2 linked regions of the Hahella chejuensis KCTC 2396 genome follow. The protein of the gene in region 2 binds, or shares a complex with, the protein of the main gene of each other region. Links are inferred from orthologs where the notes say so. Each region holds a gene or a part of one and is shown on either strand. Other genes may lie near its edges.

Region 1 (2,899 bases), 550 kb from region 2 along the record:
GGACGTCATAGATAGGTTTATAGAAATGCTATGGCTGGAGCAGGGGTTGTCCGAAAATACTAGGATGTCTTATCGCTGCGACCTTCTTCGTCTGGCGGAATGGTTGATGGGGAGGGGGCGAACGCTTGTTGACGCTTCTCGTGAGGATTTGTTTTCCTTTTTGGCTGTCCGTATGCAAAAAGGCGCTAAGGGCGCTTCTTCTGCTCGTATGTTGTCGACGTTGCGAAAATTCTACCGGTATTTACTAAGAGAGGGGGTTGTACAGGAAGATCCAACGTTAAGGATTGAGCATCCTAAAGTAGGGCGATTGTTGCCGGGCGCTATTTCTGAGATGGAAGTGGAACAGTTGCTGGCGGAACCGGATGCGTCGCAGCCTATTGAAGCCCGCGATAAAGTGATGTTGGAAGTGTTGTACGCCAGTGGGTTGCGGGTGTCTGAGTTGGTTAGCCTTAGGCTTTATCAGGTCAATTTGAGGCAGGGAGTGCTGCGTGTTGTCGGAAAAGGGGGTAAAGAGAGATTGACTCCTCTGGGTGAGCAAGCGGTGGAGCAATTAGAGGCTTATATCAAAGGCGTTCGTCCTCAATTGTTGGCGGGACGAGAAGATGGCGTCCTTTTTCCCAGTATGCGTGGTAGTGAAATGACGAGGCAGACCTTTTGGCATCGTATCAAGCTGTACGCGTCGCGCAGCGGGATTTCTAAGAATATAACGCCGCATACGCTTCGTCATGCTTTCGCTACGCACTTGCTGAACCATGGCGCGGACTTGCGCGTGGTGCAATTGCTTCTTGGGCATAGTGATTTGTCTACTACCCAAATATATACCCATGTAGCCAAAGCGCGGCTGCAGCAACTGCATTCAAGGCATCATCCTCGCTCCTGATATTCTGCACATCGGTTCATTGGAGCCATGGCGGAAAAGAGTTAGGTTAAATCTATTTCACGTTACACAATTGACCTAGTTTTGGTAGGAACATTTGTGTAATTTTGGGTCCTAACTATATATTCAAGAACGGATGAAGGTATATTCATGCACGTAATGCGCCCTTTTGTACTGGTATTAATGGCACTGTCGGTCGCTTTTGGAGCGCGCGCCGATGAGCAGCAAGAGCAAGCCGTTAAGGTGATTAAGCAGCGGTTGGCTGAGGCTGTGCCAGGGCTGAAAATTCTTAAGGTTAGCCCAAGCCCAATACCTGGGGTGTATGAGGTGGAATCCAATAACCCACAACTGCTTTATACCAGTGCTGATGGGCAGTATTTTGTGGCGGGCGATATTTATCAGGTGAGCGAGGGGCGGATTACTAATCTGGCGGAACGTCGCCGCGAAGAAACGCGCGCAGAGCTGGTGAACTCGATTGACGAGTCCAAGATGATCGTGTTCAAGCCAGAGGTGGTAAAGACCTCCATAACGATATTTACAGACGTGGATTGTGGGTACTGCCGTAAGCTTCATAAAGAAGTCCCTCGCTTGAATGAGCTGGGCGTTCAGGTTAATTACTTGGCGTATCCGCGTGCAGGCGTAGGCTCTGGAAGCTATCAGAAGATGGTTTCTGTCTGGTGTGCGGATGATCAGCAGGCGGCTATGACCGAGGCGAAGTTGGGCAAAACGCCCTCATCCAAGGACTGCAAAAATCCTGTCGCAGACCAATATAATCTTGGCAATCAGATTGGTATTAGTGGAACGCCGGCCATCGTGCTGCACGACGGTCGTTTGATTCCAGGATACGTTCCAGCTGACTCTCTCGCCAAAGGGCTGGGGTTGGAAGTTAAATAACTTGCATGATTGGTTGGCGGAAGAGAGCGGCGCTCTTCCGCTAGCAACGAAAGTTTTTTTCTTCTCTTCTTATGTCGCATTCCCTTTCAATATTGTTGCACCTTTGGGCTCCGCCGGGCGACAGCCCCTCTTTCTGGCATGCCCTGTATTCCATGCTTAGTTCATAATTGCTCAGCTCAGTAAAAGGTGTGCCGCCATCGCATCCAGTAAGAAGTAATGGAAATATTGAAAGGGCGTTTACTAAGTAAACTTGAGCTGCTTTTCTGGTTTTATCAGTCATTACTGTTTCCATAATGCCTGTCGACGCCAAAAGGGAATACTTAACAGGTTAGCCTTTGTTTTTTGTCTGCGCCATCTTCCAGGATTGAGGCGTGTTGGAGACCTTTTCTCTTCTCGTTAAATAAGCGTCGCGCTACGTTGACACATTTCTGGGTGCGGGGTATTGTGGCCTGTTCCCAATACTGTACTTATCTTAATCTTCGCCCTCTGGCCGTTCAGGAGATCGCAATGGAATTCCCGCGCATCAGTCGCTTGCCGCCCTATGTTTTTAACATCGTTGGGGAGCTCAAGCAGCAGGCGCGAGCGAGGGGGGAGGATATTATCGATTTTGGTATGGGCAATCCTGATCAGCCTACTCCCAAACATATTGTCGATAAACTGACTGAAACTGTGCAGCGGGATGATACGCATCGTTATTCCCAGTCCAAAGGAATTCCCAGACTGAGAAGGGCTATCGCCCGCTGGTATAAAAATCGCTTTGACGTGGATTTGGATCCAGAGAAAGAAGCAATAGTCACCATTGGCTCCAAAGAGGGGTTGGCTCATCTGGCTTTGGCGACAATGGGGCCAGGGGATGCTGTGCTGGTGCCGAACCCTAGCTATCCTATTCACCCTTACGGGTTTGTCATTGCCGGCGCCGATATCCGGCATATTCCACTGGGCGAGGACACAGGCGCCTTTTTCACTGAATTGGAAAAGGCGATACTTGATTCATGGCCTCGCCCCAAGATGCTGGTATTGAATTTTCCCGGCAACCCGACTGCTCAATGTGTTGAGTTGGACTTTTTTGAAAAAGTCATTGCCATCGCACGAGAGCATAAGATCTGGGTTGTGCAGGATATCGCTTAC
Region 2 (7,355 bases):
CTTGCCGGAATTCAAGTCCCGGGATTGATACTGCAAGGAGCGCGCGACCCCTTTGGCGGCAGAGCTGAAAATATGGCGCAGTATATGGGAGAGCGGTGCGTAATCGAGTGGCTTCCCGATGGCGACCATGATCTGGCCCCGCGCAAAGCGTCAGGCTTCTCTAAAGAAGAGAATTGGCGGACTGCGGCGCAGGCGGCGTTGACCTTTATGCTGCGCTGATTTGCCCAGGGCGAGCGGATAGACGACAATAGCGGCCTTTACCCAGCCGCGCATTGGCGCGTCGATGAATTGATGATTGGAAATGCCCGGATGTCGCAAAAATACCCTACCAGCTCCTCCCGTAAACGTTCTCCTTTAAGTTCCGGCAAATACTCCGCGATCGGACTGCTCGCCTATTGCCGACCTGGATTTGAAGCAGAGTGCGCGCAGGAGCTGCAGAACATCGCCTCGCTGCAGTTCGTTTACGGATACTCGAAAATAGATAAGGGGACGGGCGTTGTATTCTGGCGTTGCTCTCAGGGCAACCCGCTGGATGTCTATAAAGAGATAGAGGTGAGCCGCTGTATTTTTGCGCGGCAAGTATTTTGCGCGTTGCATGATATCGAGATCGAAGATACTACTGACCGTGTCTCGCCGGTGGTCGAAGCGCTGCGCCCCGGCGGCGCATTTGGATTCCTGCATATAGAAACGCCGCTGGAGGATGAAGCCGGATCTCTGCAGAAATTAGCCAAGAAGCTGACGGCGCCGATGAGCGCGGCATTGCGCAACGCGGGCGTGCTAAGCAAGGCAAAAACGGATGAGCTGCCTCAGTTGCACTTAGTATGTCTGTCTGGCCAACACATCATCGCCGCCTTGGCGGTGCATCCCAATAGCAGCGCCTTACCGTTGGGCATTCCCCGGCTGCGGTTTCGCAATGAAGCTCCAAGCCGTTCGGCTTTAAAAATAGAAGAAGCGTTTCTGACCATGCTGACCCCGGCTGAGCGGGAGTTCGTTCTTAAACGCGGACAGCGGGGCGTGGATCTGGGCGCGGCGCCGGGGGGCTGGACCTGGTATATGGTCACCCAGGGCGTGAAGATGACGGCGGTCGATCATGGCGCTTTGCAGCAAGAGCTACTTGAAGATCCGGCGGTGACTTACGTCAGCGACGACGGATATGTCTATAAGCCGCAGCGAAAAGTCGATTGGGTGGTGTGCGATATCGTGGATAAGCCAAAACGGACAATGGAGCGAATGGCGGATTGGTTGTGTTACGACTGGACCACCTATGCGCTGTTCAATCTGAAGCTGCCTATGAAGACGCGGATGGATGAAGTGGAAGCCTGCCTGCAACGCCTGCAGGAGCGCCTTCTCGGCGCTGACATTGAGTCGGAGGTGCGCGTGAAGCAGTTATACCATGATCGCGAAGAAGTCACCGTATTGGCGCTCACAGGACATTTTCTGACCGCTTTCCAGAAGCACTAGGGGGCTCGGAGCGCATCCGGGCTGGTTGAGCTTGGGCTTTTAGACTCAAGCTCTTTTGTCCCGTCTCAGCCCGGCGATTGCCTCAGGAATGCTCCAGGATGGTGACTTTCTCCTCTCTGTCCATCATTGGAATCAGCTCCGCCATCAACCCTCTGCGTTGCTCTGAAGATTGCCAGGATTGCCAGTCCTGGACCGAACGCCAGGTTGACCAGATCACCCGGTAATTGGGTTCGTTGGCGTTGCGCAGTGATTCGCCAGAGAGAAATCCTGGCGCCTGCACTGCCGCTTGCAAGATCTTTTTCGCGGTATATTCGTAATTGGTTTCCAGGGTCTTGGCGATGTGGCGTTCGATCAACACGCGGATCATGAGGCTCCCCTCCGGTTTTGTAGTATTTATTGGTATGAGTATAACAAGCAATCCCAAGCAATTGAGGCTCGTGCTGCATTGAGAGTGTATAATCGCCGCCACGTAATGGAGAGGTTGCAATGAACGACAGCAAGAACGAAAACACAGAATACTCAATCGACAGTGTCATGGATGTGTGCGGCTTGTTTTGCCCTGAGCCGGTCATGATGCTGCACAACCGCATCAATGATGTAGAAGTGGGATGCGTTATCGAGGTATTGGCGACAGATCCCTCCACCCAGAGAGATATCCCCAAGTTCTGTCAGTTTCTGGGTCATGAATTGCTGGCTTCAGGTGAGCGGGACAAGCAGTTTTTTTATCATATCCGTAAAGCCGGGGGCTGAAGCGTCAGTCTTGGGCGGTCGCAATCTCCGGCTTTCTGGGCCGACTATAGAAGAAGGTCAGTGCGCCAGCCAGGACAATCAGGCCGCTTCCGATCCAGAGCTCCAAATATAGCTCTTCACTCCAGATCAACCATCCCAGCAGACCTGCAATCGGTAGCGAGGCGTAGCTGTACAAACCTATTTTGCCTGGCGACGCCAGTGTATAGGCGTGGGTGGTTGATAGCTGACCTATTGTCGCCAGTATGGCGAATAGAAGAAGCCAAACCAGGGTGATGGGCTCCAGCGCCCGCCAATACCAGAGCATGGGAATGCAGGACAGTATGGTGCTGAACAGGTTGAAATAGAAAACGATACGGACGCTGGGCTCGGTAGCGCCCAAGCGTCCGATAACCACTTTGGCGCCGGCGGCGAATAAAGCGCCCCACAATCCGGCGAGAATGGCTAGGCGCGCTGCGGCGGCAAGGCTGTCCGGTTGCAGAATAATAATGACGCCGAGAAATCCCAGGCCCAGTGAAAACGCCAAAATCGGCGTCGGGCGCTCGCGTAGCCAGGCCCAGGCGATGACCGGAATAAATAGCGGCAGCATCAGTTTCAGCATGGTGGATTCCGCCAGGCGAATGGACGCGAAAGTGTAGATCAAACAGGAAAAGGCGGCGACGCCAAGGGCGGCGCGGAGAAAATGAAGCGGCAATCGCTGGGTCTTGAAAGCGCTACGCCCTGAGCGGAGTAGCAGGGGAGTAAGAAACGCCAGGCCGAAGAGATTGCGGAAAAACACCATCTGCCAGACATGGGCCTCCACGCTGATATGTTTCACCACCATGCCGGTAAGCACGAAAAAGCACTCGCCGAGAATGATGAACGCCACTCCCCGCAGAAAGCGATCTTGCGGCATGCGCTGACAACCCCTGATGATGGATGATTGCGACGCCGCGCAGTTTATATGTCTTTAACGTGATTAAGAAGCGCGTTTTTGGAGATTTCGCCCAGGAAGCGTTTGGACTCTAACTCTTTCCCTTGAGCGTTGAAGAAGACAAAGGCGGGTGGGCCGAATATGCCGTAACGCTTGAGTAGCGCCTGGTTGCCTTGGTCGTTGTCAGTGACGTCCGCTTTAACAAGGTGAAAGCGGCTAAGTCCGGACTGTACTTCCGGCAGGACAAAAGTCTCCCGCTCCATGATCTTGCAGCTGATGCACCAGTCCGCATAAAAATCCACCATGACCGGCTTGCCGGTGGCGGCGGCCTGGGCGACCTCCCGGTCAAGCTGTTCCGGTGATGTGACTTTTACGAACGTTAACGCCTGCGCAGCCGGGCCGCCGTTTGCGGCCACCGCGGATTTGATGGCGTAAGGCGCAAGGGGGCGGAGTGGATCGTTGGCGCCCGCCGCTGCGCCCAGCATCAGGGTGACGGCGTATACGAAGAACACCAGTCCCAAACCTTTGTTGAGTTTCTGCCAGCCGCTCCAGCCGGATTCGACATTGGTGAAGGCGCCCATGTAAACCGCTGAAACACCGATCAATACCGCCCACAGCGTCAGAGTCGCTTCCGGCGGCAGGATGCGCTCCAGCATCCAGATGGCCACACCCAGCAGGGCGACGCCGAACACATGCTTCACATGCTCCATCCAGGCGCCGGCGCGGGGCAATAGTTTGGCGCCGCCCGTGCCAAGAATGAGTAATGGCAAACCGATGCCCAGGCTGAGTCCGAACAGTGCGACGCCGCCTTTGAACGCCGAGCCCAGATAGGCGGCGTAGCCCAACGCCGCGATCAAGGGCGCTGATACGCAGGGGGACACCACCAGTGCGGACAGCAAGCCCATAATGAATACGCTGAAGATTTCGCCGCCTTGTTGTTTGGTGTTCATACCGCTGAGCTTGTCACGCAAAAACGAAGGCATCTGAAGCTCATAGAAGCCGAACATGGACAGGGCTAGCAGTACGAACAAACCGCTGAACGTGATCAAGATCCAGGGTTTCTGCACCTGCGCCTGAATGTTGGCGTCCTGACCTAGTTCACCGAAGTGGCCCGCCACCGCGCCCAATGCGGTGTAGACCGCCGCCATGCCCATGATGTAGCTCAGGGACAGCACGAAAGAGTGAAGCATAGTGACTTCTTTTTGCCCGACAATAATGCTGGACAGGATTGGCACCATGGGGAACACGCAGGGCGTAAATGCTAAACCTATACCCACCGCCATCAGGATGAAAAAGCTGAACAGCAAGCCCTGAGCGACGAGGTAGTCCGTAATCGATGTGGAGGAAGTGAAATCGACATCTGCGGCCTTGCTCGGACCCGGGACGCTGGAGCTGGTTGAAGAGCCGCTTTGACCCGTTGAGGGAGAGGGGGATTGAGTCGAGTCGTTTGTGGTTGCGGCAGGGGAAATGCTGTCTGAATCCGTTCCGGTGAACAGCGCCGTTTCCGTTTGCGGCGGATAACACAGGCCAGCTTCCGCGCACCCTTGGTAGCGTACTTTGAACTCGACTTCGGCTCCTTCCTCCGCCGCCACCGGCACGCGGATCGTAAGCTCATCGTGGTAGACATAGACCATGCCGAAGTAGGGATCTTCCTTCTCCTCGCCAGGAGATGAGTAAGTCCAGCGCCCTTGCGCTACGCCCTCTGCGTCTGTCGTCACTGAGGTACGGTCTTTGTAAAGATAATAGCCGTCGGCGATCGCCCAATGCAGGACTAGCTCGTCTCCCTCTACCGATGACGTGAACCGGTAGGCTTCCTCTACGGGCAGGAATTCCGGTTCGGCCAGAAAGCCGTTGTTGTCGCCGAACAGGTTGCTTTCCGCTCTGACCGTGGCGCAGCAAAACAGCGTCAGTATGAATAGGGCTCTGAGTAGTTGGGGCATGTTTCTCGCTACAGGTGCTTAAAATTTAAATTGGCGCTATCCAGCGCGCCTGTTCCCCGGGCGTCCCTTCGGTGCGCGGGTATGGATTGGTTCAATATGACAATTTACTGGGTCGAAGGTTCAAAAAACTTGAACTTCTCGTTGAAATTACAATTGATTACCTTATTCATAAAATCGATAATCGGCCATCATAATCCAAGGCCCCTGTCTGCGCGACTTTCTGCGGCTAAGTTAAACTATTTTTAAGATCCGCCTGAATGTGTCGCAACGCCTATACTCTAAGTGCTTCGCACAGGCGATGGGGCGTTCATGAGACGGGCATGCCGGCGGCCACGTCCCTTCTCCGTCATGCACTGCGTTCATTGTATGCAGCTGCTTTATAACTTCGGCGATTCAGGGGCCTCCTGGAATTTCAATAATTATTGATTGTGGCTTAATTGATCAGGCTATTAGCCTATGGGCCAGCTGTACTCAGGGTTTCATTAATGGTTGTTGGTGATGATGAGCGTTGTCAATATTTGATCGACGCATTTTCAGGTATTTTCCCCGGCCTAAAAATAATAGGAGGGGCGGAAGAGCCGTTTTACGTGGCGTCTAAGGAAAATGTAAGTGCAATAATTTACTTTAGGAGTAACTATCCGAGAAGTTTATTGCACGAGATCTCGCATTATTGTTTAGCCGGCGATAGGCGACGAAATATCGATGACTTTGGTTTTTGGTATTCCCCTTGCGGAAGGACTTCTGAAGAGCAAGCAATGTTTGAATCTGTTGAAGCCAGACCTCAGGGATTGGAAAAGGCCATGTGCGAGATTGTCGGTATCAAGTTCTCACCCAGCCTGGACGACTTTTCAGGGCGCCCCCCCTCACAAGGCTTTTTGGAAGACTTGGATACTGCGTATCGAGAAATGCTGACCAGCCCACCTCCTACAGCGGCGAAAGCGCTATGCGGATTAAAAACCTATAGTGAAGCTAACGGCCGTTTATTGGTTGTTTGAGGAAAGTGCGCTTCCCAGCCGCCCGAGACAAGACGGCTGCTTTCCAGACAAAACGGCGCGATCCAGATAGCCAGCGATTCTGAATAGTGGAACGGCGGCAGTGGTTCGGTAAACGCCGGGTGTTTAGGATAAATAAGCATCATATGCCCGCGCCCGTGCTGATATTTATGGCCATAGGCGAACATCTGGTACAGGTCGCTTTGAGCAATGTTGTACTTTTTATCGGATGTCCAGGCGCACTGATCCAGCAACTTCCATTTTGTATCCAGCACCTGATCTCCCAATGGCGTTCTTAGCAACAGGTCCGGTTTTAACTGGAACATAGTCGTGGATATGTCGCTGCCTTGCGGTTTGTGCCGCAGCAAATATTGGGAGCTTGCCTGTGCTTTCAGTTGAATGCCTGCTGGTAATTCGTGACGCAAAGACACTTCAACGTATTTTTCAAATAACTGCTCCATTGGAAATAACAAAGCAATGCCGCGATGCTGACCTTGCTGGAAATTGGGGTTTAGCTTTGCCAATATCAGCTCGCACCAAGGGCGGATTGCATCATAATCCTGCATTAGTTTGTTGCTTCGCCAGTTGTTCATCGCACGCAATGGCTCTTGTTCGGGGGGAATATCCGCCATTCTGTGCGTTAGCTCATTCGCCCGTCGCCAGTTTTCGCCGCTTTTGCAATTGGCCAGCACATAACTGAGAGTGGTTTTAAGCAAGCGATTTTCCAGGCGGTCGGGCGTGTAAATATCGTGGCTGATCTGAAAGAGATGCCGCCGCCCAAGAGGTTGGCGCTGTTGCTGACTCAAGCGAAGCTGACCGCGGATGAAGCGGCTCTCTTCGTCAACGCGCTGGTAATCGAAGCGCAGCCCCCTGCCAACCAACCGTTGCAACTCTGTCAGAAACTGCCTGAATATCCATTCGTGCAATGGCTGGCGCATGCGCCTCAGTTTGGCGTCGCCAGCAGTGCGTGGCCGCACATCGAGCGATGTCATTAACATGCGTTGCAGAATACGCCGGGCGGCTTGAGGATCTTCGGCGCCAAGGCCTGTTTTCGGCAAAATTTCGATAGCTTCCCCCGTAGGGCTTTGCAGGTAACCCACGTAGCTGCCGAGTCTTAATGAGCCATGGCCGTCAATCAGAGCAATCGGCTCACTCTTATTCCATCTGGACGCAAGATCCTGCAACCAGGCGAAAGTAGATGAGTTTACAATACCGCAATCCAGCGAAGGCGTTGCGTTGGCGTCGGTCGTCAGGCGGGCGTATTCACGTACCTGAATCATCAGGCGGCCGCTCCGGCTTTTG

Evidence for each region.
Region 1: the proteins of dsbD (region 2) and HCH_RS08050 are in contact, whole or in part, in a crystal structure (PDB 1JZD), measured with the Escherichia coli proteins. The link is inferred for Hahella chejuensis KCTC 2396 from one-to-one orthologs.

The regions. Positions count from the first base shown.
Region 1 is NC_007645.1:1,799,162-1,802,060, forward strand. It holds HCH_RS08050 (DsbC family protein), read left to right. Parts: upstream 1-1,027; coding sequence 1,028-1,771; downstream 1,772-2,899. Other genes in the region: xerD (site-specific tyrosine recombinase XerD), read left to right, coding at 1-880; HCH_RS33615 (hypothetical protein), read right to left, coding at 1,812-2,051; alaC (alanine transaminase), read left to right, coding at 2,279-2,899. UniProt on the Escherichia coli protein: Acts as a disulfide isomerase, interacting with incorrectly folded proteins to correct non-native disulfide bonds.
Region 2 is NC_007645.1:2,344,348-2,351,702, forward strand. The notes cover bases 2,605-5,525. They hold dsbD (protein-disulfide reductase DsbD), read right to left. Parts: upstream 5,062-5,525; coding sequence 3,148-5,061; downstream 2,605-3,147. Other genes in these bases: HCH_RS10410 (DMT family transporter), read right to left, coding at 2,605-3,103. Also shown: HCH_RS10390 (alpha/beta family hydrolase), read left to right, coding at 1-219; 23S rRNA (cytidine(2498)-2'-O)-methyltransferase RlmM, read left to right, coding at 310-1,461; HCH_RS10400 (antibiotic biosynthesis monooxygenase family protein), read right to left, coding at 1,544-1,828; sulfurtransferase TusA, read left to right, coding at 1,948-2,211; more of HCH_RS10410, read right to left, coding at 2,216-2,604; HCH_RS33035 (elongation factor P hydroxylase), read left to right, coding at 5,547-6,056; HCH_RS10420 (McrC family protein), read right to left, coding at 6,020-7,333; HCH_RS34720 (AAA family ATPase), read right to left, coding at 7,333-7,355. UniProt on the Escherichia coli protein: Required to facilitate the formation of correct disulfide bonds in some periplasmic proteins and for the assembly of the periplasmic c-type cytochromes.